Regions from separate parts of the Streptomyces sp. NBC_01257 genome, predicted to be linked through region 1. Evidence: riboswitches for the same ligand, from Rfam matches in the RefSeq annotation. Region 1 holds a riboswitch; each other region holds the start of a gene.

The links. Region 1 has a riboswitch for cyclic di-AMP ahead of OG408_RS29875 (M23 family metallopeptidase). Riboswitches for the same ligand answer to the same signal wherever they lie in the genome.
Region 2: another riboswitch for cyclic di-AMP. It lies ahead of OG408_RS04835 (transglycosylase SLT domain-containing protein); the one in region 1 lies ahead of OG408_RS29875 (M23 family metallopeptidase).
Region 3: another riboswitch for cyclic di-AMP. It lies ahead of OG408_RS24255 (C40 family peptidase); the one in region 1 lies ahead of OG408_RS29875 (M23 family metallopeptidase).

The regions. Positions count from the first base shown of each region.
Region 1 is NZ_CP108472.1:6,841,821-6,847,123, reverse strand. Features, by position in the region: gene OG408_RS29890 (bifunctional acetate--CoA ligase family protein/GNAT family N-acetyltransferase) at 1-121, opposite strand, end outside; gene OG408_RS29885 (HPr family phosphocarrier protein) at 295-576, shown strand; gene OG408_RS29880 (GntR family transcriptional regulator) at 754-1,461, opposite strand; gene OG408_RS29875 (M23 family metallopeptidase) at 1,682-2,521, opposite strand; cyclic di-AMP (ydaO/yuaA leader) riboswitch at 2,535-2,702, opposite strand; gene OG408_RS29870 (M16 family metallopeptidase) at 2,914-4,296, opposite strand; gene OG408_RS29865 (M16 family metallopeptidase) at 4,323-5,303, opposite strand, start outside.
Region 2 is NZ_CP108472.1:1,098,225-1,103,527, forward strand. Features, by position in the region: gene OG408_RS04835 (transglycosylase SLT domain-containing protein) at 62-943, opposite strand; cyclic di-AMP (ydaO/yuaA leader) riboswitch at 947-1,132, opposite strand; gene OG408_RS04840 (2,3-dihydro-2,3-dihydroxybenzoate dehydrogenase) at 1,815-2,603, shown strand; gene OG408_RS04845 (isochorismate synthase) at 2,666-3,883, shown strand; gene OG408_RS04850 ((2,3-dihydroxybenzoyl)adenylate synthase) at 3,880-5,303, shown strand, end outside.
Region 3 is NZ_CP108472.1:5,566,416-5,571,718, forward strand. Features, by position in the region: gene OG408_RS24245 (C40 family peptidase) at 1-891, opposite strand, end outside; gene OG408_RS24250 (hypothetical protein) at 1,247-1,600, shown strand; gene OG408_RS24255 (C40 family peptidase) at 1,679-2,848, opposite strand; cyclic di-AMP (ydaO/yuaA leader) riboswitch at 2,847-3,012, opposite strand; gene pcrA (DNA helicase PcrA) at 3,272-5,303, shown strand, end outside.

The DNA.
Region 1 (5,303 bases):
GTTCGGCATCGTCCGTGGTGATCGGCCTGATACGGGCGGTGCCACCGTCGCGGAGCACCACGTCCGCCTCCCAGTGATCGGGGTAGGCGTGATGCGGACTCTGCTCCGGAGAGGGCTGCATGGCCAAAGCCTACGGCTCCGTCAGCGGTCGCGTGGGTGCCGGGGCCGGGGCAGTCTGAGGGTGGCCGATCGACGGCAGGGCGCGCGCTGCGGGCGGTCCGGGAGTCGGCCCGAGCATCGCGCACTGCATGAGAGACTGGTCTAGACAACCATTGATTCGTGAAGGGCAGAACCATGGCTGAGCGCCGCGTCAACGTCGGTTGGGCCGAGGGCCTGCACGCCCGCCCCGCTTCCATCTTCGTCCGTGCCGCCACGGCTTCCGGGGTCCCCGTGACCATCGCCAAGGCCGACGGCAACCCGGTGAACGCGGCCTCCATGCTCGCGGTGCTCGGCCTCGGCGCACAGGGCGGCGAGGAGATCGTCCTCGCGTCCGACGCGGACAACGCCGAAGCCGCTCTGGACCGCCTGTCCAAGCTGGTCGCCGAGGGGCTCGACGAGCTCCCGGAGACCGTCTGACCCCGACCGGTCACCACGCGGGCCTTCCCGCGAAAGAGCCGCGGCACCCCCGACCGGGAGCCGCGGCTCTTTGGTTTACGCAAAAGGCACGGGCAGCCGAATGACCGCACAGCGGCGAATTCGGGCAGCTTAAAGAAAGCCCTGCGGAATGCCTATTCTTTGTATACGGCGCAATTGTTAATGCCGGCCGCTCGCGGTGTTTACGGCATGTTGCGAAGTCCTCACCCGGCCGGCGTGGGCCGCCGCGGCGTCCGGCCGGCCGGGGCGGCGCAGCCGGTGCGCGGCGGTGGCCCGCTCGGCGTGCTGGGCGGCCAGGGCCCTCGCCCGTTCCGCGTCACCGCGCGCCACGGCGTCCACGATGGCTCCGTGCTCGGCCCAGGACTCGGCGGGGCGGGCGGGCTGCTCGACCGCGTACATCCAGGCGATCTTGTGCCGGAGCTGGGTGAGCAGAGCGATCAGGCCGGGGCTGCCAGAGGCCTGCGCGAGCGTCTCGTGGAACCAGCCGCCCAGGGAGCGCAGGTCCTCGCCCTCGCCGCGGCGGGCCCGCTCCTGACCCAGCCTGACCAGGCCGCGGAGGACTTTGAGGTGCGCGTCGGTGCGCCGCTGGGCGGCCCTGGCCGCGCCGAGCGGCTCCAGCAGCATCCGCACCTCCAGGAGGTCGGCGGCCTCCTGCTCGGTGGGCTCGGCGACGCAGGCTCCGGCGTGCCGGCGGGTGACCACGAATCCCTCGGACTCCAGGGTGCGCAGCGCTTCCCGTACCGGGACGCGGGAGACCCCGTAACGCCGCGCGAGCACCTCCTCGGTGAGTCGGCTGCCGCGCTCGAAGACACCCGAGACGATGTCTTCACGGATTGCCGTGCATACCGAATGCGCCGGAATGCGCATGTCCGAACCTCCGCCTTAATCCCCGCGAAACGCGGCCGATCGACGCCTGTCCTGTGACTCTATTGCAATGCGGTCGCATTTCCGATGCCGGGTGGAAATTCATGAATATCTTTTGGTCACCGACCGGTCCGGACGGGTGCGGCGCGCATGGCGACGCGGCGGCGGGGAACGCCGAAGGCCCCGGCGTGGTCGCCGGGGCCTTCGGGGAGTCTTCGGACGGTCAGACGGTGACGCCGTGGGCGCGCAGGTAGGCGACCGGGTCCATGTCGGAACCGTACGACGGCGTGGTGCGGGCCTCGAAGTGGAGGTGCGGCCCTGTGGAGTTGCCGGTCGAGCCGGAGAGCCCGATCTGCTGCCCCTGGCCGACGCTCTGGCCGACGGAGACACCGATCGAGGAGAGGTGGCCGTACTGGGTGTACGTGCCGTCCGTCATCCGCAGCACGATGTTGTTGCCGTACGCGCCGCCCCAGCCGGCCTCGACGACCGTGCCGGCGCCGACGGCGACGACGGAGCTGCCGGACGCGGCGTGGAAGTCGATGCCCGAGTGGCTGCCGGAGGACCAGAGGGAGCCGCTGGACTTGTAGCCGGTGCTCACGTACGAACCGGCGACGGGGAGCTGGAAGGAGCCGAGCCGGGCGCGCTCGGTGGAGCGGGCGGCGCGCGAGGCGCCCTCGCGGGCCGCCTCGGCACGGGCGGCGGCCTTCGCCTTCGCGGCAGCCTTCGCCTTGGCCTTCGCGGCGGCCTCGGCCTTCTTCTTGGCCTCCGCCTTCTTCTTGGCGTCCGCCTTGGCCTGGGCCTTCTTCTTCGCGGCGTCGGCCTGGTGCTGCTGCGCGTCCGCCTGTGCGGCGATCCGGTCGGCGAGGTCACCCTCGATGGCGATGACCTGGGTGAGACCGGTCTCGCTGACGGCGGGGGTCTCGGCGTCCGAGGCGAGGGCCGGGGAGGCCAGTCCGCCGATGACGCCGGTGGTGGCGAGAGTCGCGATGCCGACGGCCTTCGCGCCGGTGCGCGTCAGACGGCTCGGGGCACGGTGCTTCCCGGTGGCACGGGTGAACGCCATGAAGTGGCTGGTCCTTTCCTTCCTTCTCGCCTACCGGGTTAGCTGACGGGTTCGGAGCAGGAAGGTCTCCTACGGATCCCCCGGCCTCGTGCGAGGCTCAGGCATCCGATTCACCCCAGGGACTGAGTGGGTCCCCGGCTCCCCAGGCTCGCGCCTGACGGGGACTCGGCGATGGCTGCCCGGTACGTCGCGGATGCGGCATACGAGTGACAGACAGCGGAGCCGACGCTAAACGGGGGCACTTCCCGCCACCAAACGGACAGGCCGTTTTGTAGCGCATCCCACAGGGCAGACAGGCAACCTCCCCCACAAAACAGACAAAAGGGAAGCACCTGACGGGGCAGGCCCCGTCAGGTGCTTCCCTTTGCCCGGGTATCGGGCGAAACGAGCGGTCAGCCGGCGACGACCGACACCTCGCCGATGCCGAGTGCCCGGACGGGCTCCTCGATCTGCGAGGCGTCCCCGACCAGGACCGTGACCAGCCGGTCCCCGGGGAAGGCGTTGACCACGGCGGCCGTCGCCTCCACCGTGCCGGTGTCGGCCAGGCGCGCGTACAGCTGCGCCTGGTAGTCGTCCGGGAGGTGCTGCTCGACCTGGTCGGCGAGGGTGCCCGCGACGGACGCGGCCGTCTCGAACTTCAGCGGTGCGACACCGACGAGGTTCTGCACGGCCGTCTCGCGCTCGGCGTCCGTCAGGCCCTCGGCCGCCAGGGTCCGCAGGACCTTCCACAGGTCCTCCAGCGCCGGGCCGGTGGACTCCGTGTCCACGGAACCGCTGATGGCGAGCATCGCGGCCCCCGTCGCACCGGCGGCGGAGCCGGGCGCCGAGGAGCGCAGCACCTGGGCGAAGGCCCGCACGCCGTAGGTGTAGCCCTTCTCCTCGCGCAGCACCCGGTCGAGCCGGGAGGTGAGCGTGCCGCCCAGGCAGTACGTGCCGAGCACCTGGGCCGGCCACACGCTGTCGTGCCGGTCGGCGCCGATCCGGCCGATCAGCAGCTGCGTCTGCACCGCACCCGGGCGGTCCACGATGACCACGCGGCCGGTGTCGTCGGCGGTGATCGGCGGGACGGGGCGCGGCGCGGCGGTGTTGCCCGACCAGTCGCCGAGGGTGTCGGCGAGCAGCGCGTCCAGGTCGATCCCGGTGAGGTCGCCGACGACCACCGCGGTCGCGGTGGACGGCCGGACGTGTGCGTCGTAGAAGGCGCGCACGGCCGCCGAGTCGATCCGCTCCACGGTCTCCTCGGTGCCCAGGCGCGGGCGCGACATGCGGGCCGTGGCCGGGAAGAGCTCCTTGGAGAGCTGCTTGGCGGCGCGCCGGGCGGGATTGGCCTGCTCGTGCGGGATCTCGTCGAGCCGGTTGTTCACCAGCCGCTCGATCTCGCTGTCGGCGAAGGCGGGGGCCCGCAGCGCCTCGGCGACCAGGCCGAGCGCCTTCGCGAGCCGGGAGGCCGGCACCTCCAGGGAGACCCGGACACCGGGGTGGTCGGCGTGCGCGTCGAGCGTGGCACCGCACCGCTCCAGCTCGGCGGCGAACTCCTCGGCGCTCTGCTTGTCGGTGCCCTCGGACAGGGCGCGCGACATGATCGTGGCCACCCCGTCCAGGCCCTCGGGCTCGGCGTCCAGGGGCGCGTCGAGGAAGATCTCGACGGCCACGACCTGCTGGCCGGGGCGGTGGCAGCGCAGCACCGTGAGGCCGTTGGGCAGGGCGCCGCGCTCGGGTGCGGGGAAGGCCCAGGGCCTGGCGACGCCGGGTGCGGGCTGCGGGTGGTACTCCATCGAAACTCCAGTCGCGGCAGCGTCGGTCACTTGTCCGCTCCTTCGTGCGCGTCGTTGTCGGTGGCGGCGCCGTCTTCCGCCTCTTCGGCGGATTCGGCCGACTCGACCGGCTCGTAGACCAGCACCGCCCGGTTGTCGGGGCGCAGCTGGGCCCTGGCCGCCGCCTTGACCTCGTCGGCCGTGACGTCGAGGACCCGGTGCACGGCGGTCAGGGCGAGCTGGGGGTCGCCGAACAGCACCGCGTACCGGCACAGTTCGTCGGCGCGGCCCGCGACCGTACCGAGACGGTCCAGCCACTCGCGCTCCAACTGGGCCTGCGCGCGCTCCATTTCCTCGGGCGTGGGCCCCTCCTCGGCGAACCGGGCGAGCTCCTCGTCCACCGCGGACTCGATCTGCGCCACCTCGACGCCGCCGGACGTCTTGACGTCCAGCCAGCCGAGCGAGGGCGCACCGGCCAGCCGCAGCAGTCCGAATCCGGCCGCGACGGCCGTACGGTCGCGGCGGACCAGGCGGTTGTGCAGCCGGGACGACTCGCCGCCGCCCAGTACGGTCAGCGCGAGGTCGGCGGCGTCGCACTCCCGGGTGCCGTCGTGCGGGAGCCGGTAGGCGGCCATCAGCGCACGCGCCGGGACCTCCTCGCGGACCTCCTCGCGCAGCTGGCCGCCGATGGTGCCGGGCAGCGCGCCGTCACGCGGCGGCTGCTTGCCGTCGTGCGAGGGGATGGAGCCGAAGTACTTCTCGATCCAGGCGAGGGTCTGCTCGGGGTCGATGTCGCCGACGACCGAGAGCACCGCGTTGTTGGGCGCGTAGTACGTACGGAAGAAGGTCTGCGCGTCCTCGAGGGTCGCGGCGTCCAGGTCGGCCATCGAACCGATCGGGGTGTGGTGGTACGGGTGGCCCTCCGGGTAGGCGAGCGCCGTCAGCTTCTCGAACGCGGTGCCGTACGGGACGTTGTCGTAGCGCTGGCGGCGCTCGTTCTTGACGACGTCACGCTGGTTCTCCATGGA
Region 2 (5,303 bases), 5.7 Mb from region 1:
AGCGGTTACGCTCCCTTCCACCCCTGCTCACGGCTCCGCCCGGGGGCGGATCCGCGGTGGATCAGTAGGCGCCGAAGACGTTGTCGATCGAGCCGTACGTGGCGGCGGCGTAGTTGCACGCGGCCGTGATGTTGGCGACCGGGTCCAGGATGTCGAGCGAGGTGCCCGCCACGTGGTACGCGTCGAACGTGGGCTGGATGACCTGGAGGAGGCCCTTGGACGGCGTACCGGCCGCGGCGTTCGAGTCCCAGTTGTTCACGATCTGCGGGTTGCCCGAGGACTCACGGATGACGTTGCGGTAGATGCCGTCGTAGCTGCCGGGGATGCCGTGCTCGGCCATGACGGCGAGGGACTCCTTGATCCAGCCGTCGAGGTCGTCGGTGTACGCCGTCGCGCTCTGCGCGGGGGTGGTCGCGGCGGTCTTCTCGGCGACGGGGGTCGCCGTCGTCCGCTCGGAGCGGTCGGCGCGGTCGGCGGTCGCGGCGCGGCCGGCCGAGGCGTCGGAGGCGCTGTCGGCCTTCTTCTCCGTCTTGAATTCGGTCTCGGTCGCGGCCTTGGGCGCGGTGGCCGCGGACTTGGCGCCGATGGTCAGCTTCAGGCCCGGAAGAATCAGGTCGGGATTGCCGCCGACCGCGCTCCGGTTGTCCTTGTACAGACGCTCCCAGCCGCCGCTGAGGGAATGCCCCTGGGCGATCTTGTAAAGCGAGTCGCCGGAGACCACGGAATAGGTGGTGGTCTCGGTCTTGCGGACCGCAATTTCCTTGGCAGCGACGGAAGTCGGGGCTGCGGCCTTTTCCACGGTGACCGACTGCGACGGTGCGGCGGAAGCCGATCCGGCGACGATCATGGGGAGCGCGAGGACGACTCCGCCCGTGCTCACGGCGATGAAACCGCGGGTCAGGGAGCTGGACTTGGAACGACGGTGCTTGGCCTTGATGGGCATGGCGCTTTTCCTCTCCGCCGCCTGCGAGGTGAGCTGTCGGGTTCGGACTGGAGATGTCCGGCCGCACATGGCGACTTCACCCCTAGCCGCTCCGGATACCGGACCGGCGGCAAACCTGGGTCCCCCGCTCCTGCCGTACGTGAGTGGGTCGGGTTCCCGGACGGCGGCAGGATTCGGCGTTCCATCCGGATTGATTGACGGTGACCGTAAGCGAGAAACGCCGGGCGTAACAAGTCCCGAATTGCTGATCACAATTGATTTGCAAGATCAATCAAAGGAAATGCTCATCTTCAGCCGCATCCGGAGAAGTCAACTTTCTTGGCGCGACAGGGAACCGAAGCTTCCGCTTCCACGTCCACGGCCGGAAACGTGATGCTGACCACTGCGCCCGAAAGGGGCGATTTGCTCGGGATTCAGAATCCATGACCCGTCGAAAAGTGGCTCGGAGTCGCATAGTTGACTATTAGCTCAAATAGCAGCAATTAGGACATCTGGCATCGCGTGGGCTCACCTCCGGCACCTCGGCAGGCACGCCGCGGCGCCTCACCCGAGCGCCCCGAAACGGGCCGGAGTCCGGCGGAGTGGAGTTCGATTCCGGGCCGTCCCCCTTGCCCGATCCACGTATGGTTAGCCTAACCTAAGTAAGCCCGGACGGGTTGGGGTGGCCTCGCGGCTGCCCCTGCCCTGAAACAGCGTCAACTCCCGTGCTCCGCAGCCATCCGGTGCGCGGAGCGCCCGCCCGGACCAGCCCATCAGCCGAACGTGAACGGAGATTCCAGGCCATGCCGCCGAATTCGACCTCCCCCTCCCCCGGTCCCGTCCGGTCCTCGGTGACGTCCTGTCCGGCCGGCGTCCGGAAGGCGACGGCCCGGTGAGCCCCGTACCGGAACTCACCGGCCGGCTCGCCCTCGTGACGGGGGCCGGCCGGGGGATCGGTGAAGCGGTGGTTCATGCCCTCGTCGGGGCCGGTGCCCGCGTCCTGGCCACGGATGCCGCCCCCGAGGGCGTCACCGCACTCGCCCGGACGTACGGCGACCGGGTCACGGCCGACACGCTCGACGTCACGGACGCGGCAGCGGTCGAGGCACTCGTCACCCGGACCGAGGACACACTCGGCCCCCTGGACATCGCGGTCAACGTCGCCGGAGTACTGCGGTGTTCACCGGTCTCCGAACTGACCGACGAGGACTGGGCGGCCACCTTCGCCGTCAACACGAACGGCGTGTTCCACGTCTCGCGGGCCGTCTCGCGCCGCATGGCCGGGCGGGGCCGCGGCAGCATCGTCACCGTCGCGTCCAACGCGGCGGGCATACCCCGCACGGACATGGCCGCCTACGCCGCGTCGAAGGCCGCGGCCGTCATGTTCACCAAGTGCCTCGGCCTCGAACTGGCGCCCCTCGGCATCCGCTGCAACACCGTGTCACCGGGCTCGACCCTCACCGAGATGCAGCGCGGCATGTGGCCGCCCGGCGACGAGCAGGCAGCCGCCCGACGGGTCATCGACGGCGACGGGGCGGCCTACCGCACGGGCATACCGCTGGGCCGGATCGCCGAGCCGGCCGACATCGCCGACGCCGTCGCCTTCCTCGTGTCCGACCGCGCCCGCCACATCACCCTGCACGACCTCTACGTCGACGGCGGCGCCACCCTGCGGGCGTGAACCGCCCGCCCGGCACCTCTTCACAGCGGCTCGCAGCCCTCCCCCACTGGAGACAAGAAGACATGTCTGCCTCACTGCGCGTTCCCACCGCCCCCGACCGGGCCGTCCCGCTCCCCGCACCGCACGTCTCCCCCGGCGCGGCCACCGCGCTGCTGGACGCCTACCGGCCCGGCAGCGACCGATTCCTCGCCTCGGCCCGTCACACCCTGCTCGGCACCGGCACCTCCGCCGAAGTCCCGGATGACTCACGGCCGTTGGGCGTACGTGTCCGGGAAGTGCTCGAAACGCGGCGGCGGGCCGGGGATCCCGCACCGATCGTCATGGGCGCACTGCCCTTCGCCCCGGACGCCCCGCCCTCGCTCGCGGTCCCGAGATCGGTGCGCCGGGCACCGGCCCTGTGCGACGACCCGCTGATCGCGATTCCCGGCCCGTCCGCCGAACCCGGCACCTGGCAGACCCGGGAGGTCCCCGAGCCCGGCGCGTACGCCGCGGCGGTCTCATCGGCGGTCCGGCGGATGCGCGCGGGCGAGTTCGACAAGGTGGTCCTCGCCCGCACCCTGGAACTGACGTCCTCGCGCGACCTCGACCTGGCCGCCATGCTGCGCCGGCTGGCGCAGCACGATCCGAAGGGCTACACCTTCGCCGTTCCCACCGGCCCGGACCGCACGCTGATCGGGGCCAGCCCCGAACTCCTCGTCGCCCGTCGAGCCGGCCGGCTCACGGCGAACCCCCTCGCGGGTTCCGCACCGCGCAGCAATGATCTGGCCGAGGACGTGCGGCGCGCGGCCGCACTGCTCGAGTCCCCCAAGGACCTGCACGAACACGCCGTCGTCGTCGACGCCGTGCGCGAGTCCCTCGCCCCCTTCTGCGTGAGCCTGGACGTCCCCGCACACCCCACACTCGTACGGACCGCGGCGATGTGGCACCTGTCGACGACCGTGACCGGCACGCTCGCGGACCCCGGCGTCTCCTCCCTCGACCTCGCCGCCTCGCTGCATCCGACGCCCGCGGTGTGCGGCACCCCGACCGATGTGGCCCGCGCCGTCATCGCGGAGTCGGAACCCTTCGACCGCGGCGCCTACACCGGCATGGTCGGCTGGCAGGACGCGGACGGCGACGGCGAGTGGGTCGTGACGATCCGCTGCGCGGAGGCGGAGGGGCGCTCGCTGCGGCTGTTCGCCGGCGCCGGTGTGGTGGCCGCTTCGTCGCCGGAGGCGGAGACCGCGGAGACCGGTGCGAAGTTCCGCACCTTCCTCAGCGCCGTGGGGGCCGCACTGTGAGCACCGGCCCGCGGACCGACGCCCCCACCTGGCCCGCCGCCTTCGCCGAGCGCTATCGCGCGGCGGGGCACTGGCGCGGCGAGACCTTCACCGGCGTGCTCCGGGAGCGCGCCGCCGCCCACGGTGACCGCGTCGCGGTCGTCGACCCCGCGAACGGGCGCCGCGCCTGGACGTACGCCGAACTCGACGAGCGCGCGGCCCGGCTGGCCGCCGGGTTCACGGCGCGCGGCATCTCCAGCGGCGACCGGGTCGTCGTCCAGCTGCCCAACGTCGCCGAGTTCGTCGAGGTCGTGTTCGCCCTGTTCCGGATCGGTGCGCTGCCGGTCTTCGCGCTGCCCGCCCACCGCGAGACGGAGATCGGCTACTTCTGCTCGTTCACCGAGGCCGTCGCCTATGTGATCCCGGACCGGCACGCCGGCTTCGACCACCGCGCGCTGGCAACCACCGTGCGGGCGCGGACCCCGAGCCTGAAGCACGTGTTCGTCGTCGGCGAGCCGGGCGAGCACACTGCCCTGTCCGATGTGCCGTGCTCCGGGGACCCGGACCGGGAGACGGACGGGCCGGCCCCGCACGATCTGGCGTTCCTCCAGTTGTCGGGCGGCACGACCGGGGTGCCCAAACTCATCCCGCGCACGCACGACGACTACATCTACTCGCTTCGTGGCTCCAACGAGATCTGCGGCGTCGACGAGGACACCCGGTTCCTCGTGGTGCTGCCGGCCGCGCACAACTTCCCGATGAGTTCGCCGGGCTGGCTCGGTGCCCTGTACGCGGGCGGCACGGTCGTCCTGTGTCCGCGCCCCGATCCGGGGAGCGCGTTCCCGCTCGTCGCGCAGGAGCGCGTCACCATGACCGGGATGGTTCCACCACTCGCCCTGCTGTGGACGGAGGCCGCCGCGGGCACGGCACACGATCTGTCGAGTCTGGAACTGGTCCTGGTCGGCGGCGCCAAGTACAGCGAGGCGGCGGCCCGCCGGCTGGAGCCCGCGCTGGGCTGCCGGCTCATGCAGGTCTTCGGGATGGCGGAGGGGCTCGTCAACTACACGCGGCTGGACGACGACCACGAGACCGTGGTCACCACGCAGGGGCGGCCGATCTCCGAAGACGACGAGATCCGCATCGTGGACGACGCCGGACAGGAGGTCGCCGAGGGGGACTTCGGGCACCTGCTGACCCGGGGCCCGTACACCATCCGCGGCTACTGGCGCGCCCCCGAGCACAACAGGACGGCGTTCACCGAGGACGGCTTCTACCGGACCGGCGACATCGTGCGCCGCACGGCGAACGGCAGCCTCGTGGTCGAGGGCCGGGCGAAGGACCAGATCAACCGGGGCGGCGAGAAGGTCGCGCCGGAGGAGATCGAGAACATCATCCTCGGTCATCCCTCCGTGCACGACGTGTCGGTGGTCGGGATCGCCGA
Region 3 (5,303 bases), 1.3 Mb from region 1:
GAGTTCGGAGCGCGGGACGCGCTGCCCCGCATTGATCTGGGTGTACGTGGTCCGGGGGAGCGAGACGCCCGCGGCGCGCCAGGCGGCCTGGGTGAGCCCGGAGCAGTCGAACGAGGAGGGGCCGGTGGCGCCCCAGACGTACGGCTTGCCGAGCGCGGTGTACGCGAAGGCGACCGCTTCGGCGGCGCGGGCGTTGGGCGCCCGGCCGGCGCCGCGCGGGGCGCTGCGGTCGGCGTGGGCGTCGCCGCGGCCGCTCTCCGAGGCGTCGTAGGAGGCGCGCTCGGCAGGGGAGAGGCCGGCCAGCAGCCGCCTGGCCTCGGCGAGTCTGGCGCGGACCGTTGCCTTGTGCTTCTTCAGGGCCGCCTGGCGGGTGGCGAGTTCGGACAGCTGCCCGGCGGCCTCGGCGCGCACCTGCGCGACGTCGGCGACCTGGCGCTGCACGGTGCGGACCTCGGTGGCCCGCCGTTCGCCGGCCCGTTCCACGTACGAGGCGCGCTGGAGGTACTGGTCGGGGTCGGAGGAGAGCGCCAGCTGGAGCGCGGGGTCGAGGCCTCCCGCGCGGTACTGCGCGGCGGCGTACGAACCGAGGCCCTCGCGTGCGGCGTTGAGCCGCTCGGTCCTGCGGGCGGCCTCGTCCCGCAGCGCGTCCACGGACCTGGCGACGGCGGCCGCCTTCACCTTCGCGCCGTTGTACTGCTCGGTGGCGACCTCCGCCTCCCGGTACAGCCGGTCCACCTCGGCCCTCACCTGGGCGGTCGTCGGCGCCGGATCGGCGTGCGCGGATCCCGGCAGCGCGGCGGCGGTCGCGGCCCCGGCGAAGGCGAGCGTCGCCGCTGTGCGGGCTGCAGAGCCGGTGTAGGGGCGCTGCTTGGGTTTCCGGTGCGCTGCCACGAGGGCGGGCGTCCTTCCTTTCGACTGCCCGCCGGGGCCTACCGACGGGCCCGCCCGGTCCGGCGGTGGGCCGCCAACAGGGGGAGCGGCCCGCCGCCGGACCCCGGCGGGGTGACCGGGAACGCCGTCCGGGTACGGATCGGCGGTGTGCCGGTCACCTGGGAAGGGACGCTAAACCCGGGACACGGGAAAGAGTTGTAATGGCGCCTATTGTCTGAATTTGGCGTTGCGTTGTCGCCTGACGATCGGAAAAATTGCACCAGAGTAAGGCAATTGGTGCATTTATCGGTCAAGCGGTCACTAAGCCTCACCTGGCTGCGGAGTGCTGATATGGCCGGGGCTAGGCTCCGGAGCCATGCGTGTACTCATCGATGTCTTCGTCGCCCTGCACATCATCGGGATCGCCTCTCTGCTGGGCGGTTTCCTCACCCAGATGAAGGCGATGGGGGCGGGCACGGCACGGTTCGTCCCGGCCATGCTGCACGGCGCGCTGACCATGCTCGTCACCGGAATCGCCCTGGTCGGGCTCGACCAGGCCGACGACCACCCCGTGAACAACGTCAAGATCGGCATCAAGCTGCTGATCCTCGTCGTGATCCTCGGACTCGTCTACGTCAAGCGCGACGAGGAGAAGGTCGACAAGGGCCTCTTCGCGGCGGTCGGCGGACTGACGATCGTCAACATCTTCATCGCCACGCTCTGGACCTGAGCCGGATCACGGACACACGAAGGGCTGTGGCCCGGACCCCGGCGGTCCGGGCCACAGCCCTTCGTGTGCGGTGCCGTCCTAGCCCGGGCGCACGCTCCCGTAGATCGGCATGTAGTAGATCGACTCCTCGCGCACGTTCGCCCCCGGCTTCGGCGCGTGGATCATCATCCCGTCGCCCTTGTAGATGCCGACGTGGCTGATGTCGTCGTAGAAGAACACCAGGTCACCGGGTTGCAGATCCTCCGTGGCGATCCGGGTGCCCACATTGACCTGGTCCCAGGTGGTCCGCGGAATGTCGACGCCCGCGGCCTTCCAGGCGGCCTGGGTGAGCCCCGAGCAGTCGTACGAGGACGGGCCCGTCGCTCCCCAGACGTAGGGCTTGCCCATCTGCGCCCGGGCGAAGGCGAGGACCTTCTCGGCCTTGGTCGAGGCGTCGGCGTCCGAACCCGAACCTGTGCCGGTCCCGGTTCCGCTGCCCGTCCCCGTGCCGCTGCCGGCCTCCTTGGCGGCCTCCTCGGCCTTGCGCTCGGCCTCGGCCTTCGCGGCTGCCTGCTTCTTCGCCAGCTCCGCCGCCTTGCGCTTGGCCTCCGCCTCCTTCTTGCGCTCCAGCTCGGCCAGCCGCGCCTTCTCCTCGGCGGTCAGTTTCGACAGCAGTGTGCGGGCCTCGGTCAGCTTCGTCTGCACGTTCTGCTTGCTGGTGCGCAGCGTCGCCTGCGACTCGGTGAGCGTCTCCAGGCTCGCCACCGCCTCGGCCCGCTGCTTGGACGCCTTCGCCTGCTGCGTACGGAAGTCCGTGACGGCCTGCTGCTGGCGCTCGCCCATCCGGTCCATGAGGTGCGTCTGGTCGAAGAACGACTGCGGGTCGTTGGCCAGGAAGAAGGTGGCGGTCGGTGCAAGGGCGCCGTCGCGGTACTGGGCCGCGGCATAGGTGCCGAGCGTCCTGCGCGCCTCGTTCAGCTTCGCCGTGCGCGCGGCGACGTCGTCCAGGAGGGTGTCCACCTTGGCGCGCTGCCCGGTCGTCGCCTCCTTCGCCTGGTTGTACTGCTGGGTCGCCGTACCCGCCTGCCGGTACAGGTCGTCGACCTTCTTCTGCACGTCCTCGATGCTCGGCTTGGGCGCCGGGGCGGCCAGCGCGCTCTGCGAGGACAGCAGGGTCACCGAGGCCAGCGCGGCCGAGGTGAGCCCGACGGCCGGGGCGGTGGTGCGCACGCGGGTGCGTGGTTTGCGATGCGACGCCAAGGCCGGCATCTCCTTCCGTGGACCGCCTACCGGGTTAGCTGTCGGGTTCGGGCGGAACGGAAGGCTGCCCTACGGTCCTGGTGGGGGATGCGGACCGATTCACCCCGGTGTTGCGTGTGGGTCCCCGGTTCCGGACTTCTGCGGGAGCAGCCCGGATTCGGCGTGGACGCCCGCTCGGCGTGGATCGCCTCTGGGGGTACGGGCCGCCCGAACGAGCACGCTAGCCAACTCATGGTGTCCCTGTGAAGGTTGATGTTCGATATGCCCGATACATTTTCGTGACCTTGGCGTCGCGGGGTGTCGCGGGGCAGGTGGGGCCGGGGGACCGTCCACCCGGCGCGGTCGGGCACTCGCTCTGCGTGCCCGGCCGCGGGTGCGCTGTTCGTCACTCGGGCCCGGAGTGTCAGTGCGCACGCCTAGACTCGGGAGGCGATGAGCAGCCTCTTTGACGACAGCTTCCTGACCGGCCTCCAGCACACGGAGGAAGGGCCCCCGCCGCCCCCCGAGGACTCCGCACCCGAAGCGGTGCCGGAGGACCTCTTCGCGGGCGTGTTCGACGGCCCCCCGCCGCCCCGCGAGGCGTACTACCGCGACGGGGCACACCGCCCGGTCATCGACGCCGCCGCGCTGCTCGACGGGCTGAACACCGAGCAGCGCGCCGCCGTCGTGCACGCCGGGTCCCCGCTGCTCATCGTCGCCGGGGCCGGCTCGGGCAAGACCCGGGTGCTGACCCACCGCATCGCCCACCTGCTGGCCGAGCGCGGGGTGCACCCCGGCCAGATCCTGGCGATCACCTTCACCAACAAGGCCGCGGGCGAGATGAAGGAGCGCGTCGAGCAGCTCGTCGGCCCGCGGGCCAACGCCATGTGGGTGATGACCTTCCACAGCGCGTGCGTGCGGATCCTGCGCCGCGAGTCCAAGCGGCTCGGCTTCACCTCGTCGTTCTCGATCTACGACGCCGCCGACTCCAAGCGCCTCATGGCCCTGGTCTGCCGCGATCTCGACCTCGACCCGAAGCGTTTCCCGCCCAAGTCCTTCACGGCCAAGGTGTCGAACCTCAAGAACGAGCTGATCGACGAGGAGACCTTCGCCGGACAGGCGACGGACGGCTTCGAGAAGACGCTCGCCCAGGCCTACGCGCTCTACCAGGCCCGGCTGCGCGAGGCCAACGCCCTGGACTTCGACGACATCATCATGACGACGGTGCACCTGCTCCAGGCGTTCCCCGATGTCGCCGAGCACTACCGCCGCCGCTTCCGGCACGTCCTGGTCGACGAGTACCAGGACACCAACCACGCCCAGTACACGCTCGTACGGGAGCTGGTCGGCCCGTCCGGCGAGGCCGACGCCCCGGGCGAGCTGTGCGTCGTGGGTGACGCGGACCAGTCGATCTACGCCTTCCGCGGCGCGACCATCCGCAACATCCTCCAGTTCGAGGAGGACTACCCGGACGCGACCACGATCCTGCTGGAGCAGAACTACCGCTCCACGCAGACGATCCTGTCGGCGGCCAACGCGGTCATCGAGCGCAACGAGAGCCGCCGCCCGAAGAACCTCTGGACCAACGCCGGCAGCGGCGCCCGCATCACCGGCTACGTCGCGGACACCGAGCACGACGAGGCGCAGTTCGTCGCGGACGAGATCGACCGGCTCACGGACGCCGGGGACGCGAAGGCGGGAGACGTCGCCGTCTTCTACCGGACGAACGCCCAGTCCCGTGTCTTCGAGGAGATCTTCATCCGGGTCGGCCTGCCCTACAAGGTCGTCGGCGGAGTGCGCTTCTACGAGCGCAAGGAGGTCAGGGACGTCCTGGCCTACCTCCGGGTCCTGTCCAACCCCGAGGACACCGTCCCCCTGCGCCGCATCCTCAACGTGCCCAAGCGCGGCATCGGCGACCGGGCCGAGGCGATGATCGACGCCCTGTCGATGCGCGAGAAGATCTCCTTCCCGCAGGCACTGCGCCGGGTCGACGAGGCGTACGGCATGGCGGCCCGCTCGTCGAACGCGGTGCGGCGGTTCAACACCCTGATGGAGGAGCTCCGCACGATCGTGGAGTCCGGCGCCGGACCGGCGGTCGTGGTGGAGGCCGTCATGGAGCGGACCGGCTACCTCGCCGAACTCCAGGCGTCCACCGACCCGCAGGACGAGACCCGCATCGAGAACCTCCAGGAGCTCGCGTCCGTCGCCCTCGAGTTCGAGCAGGAGCGGGCGGAGGAGGAGGGCGCGGGCACGCTCGCCGAGTTCCTGGAGAAGGTCGCGCTCGTCGCCGACGCCGACCAGATCCCCGACGAGGACGAGGACGGCTCCGGCGTCGTCACGCTGATGACGCTGCACACCGCGAAGGGCCTCGAATTCCCGGTCGTCTTCCTGACCGGCATGGAGGACGGCGTCTTCCCGCACATGCGGGCGCTGGGCCAGGTCAAGGAGCTGGAGGAGGAGCGCCGGCTGGCGTACGTCGGCATCA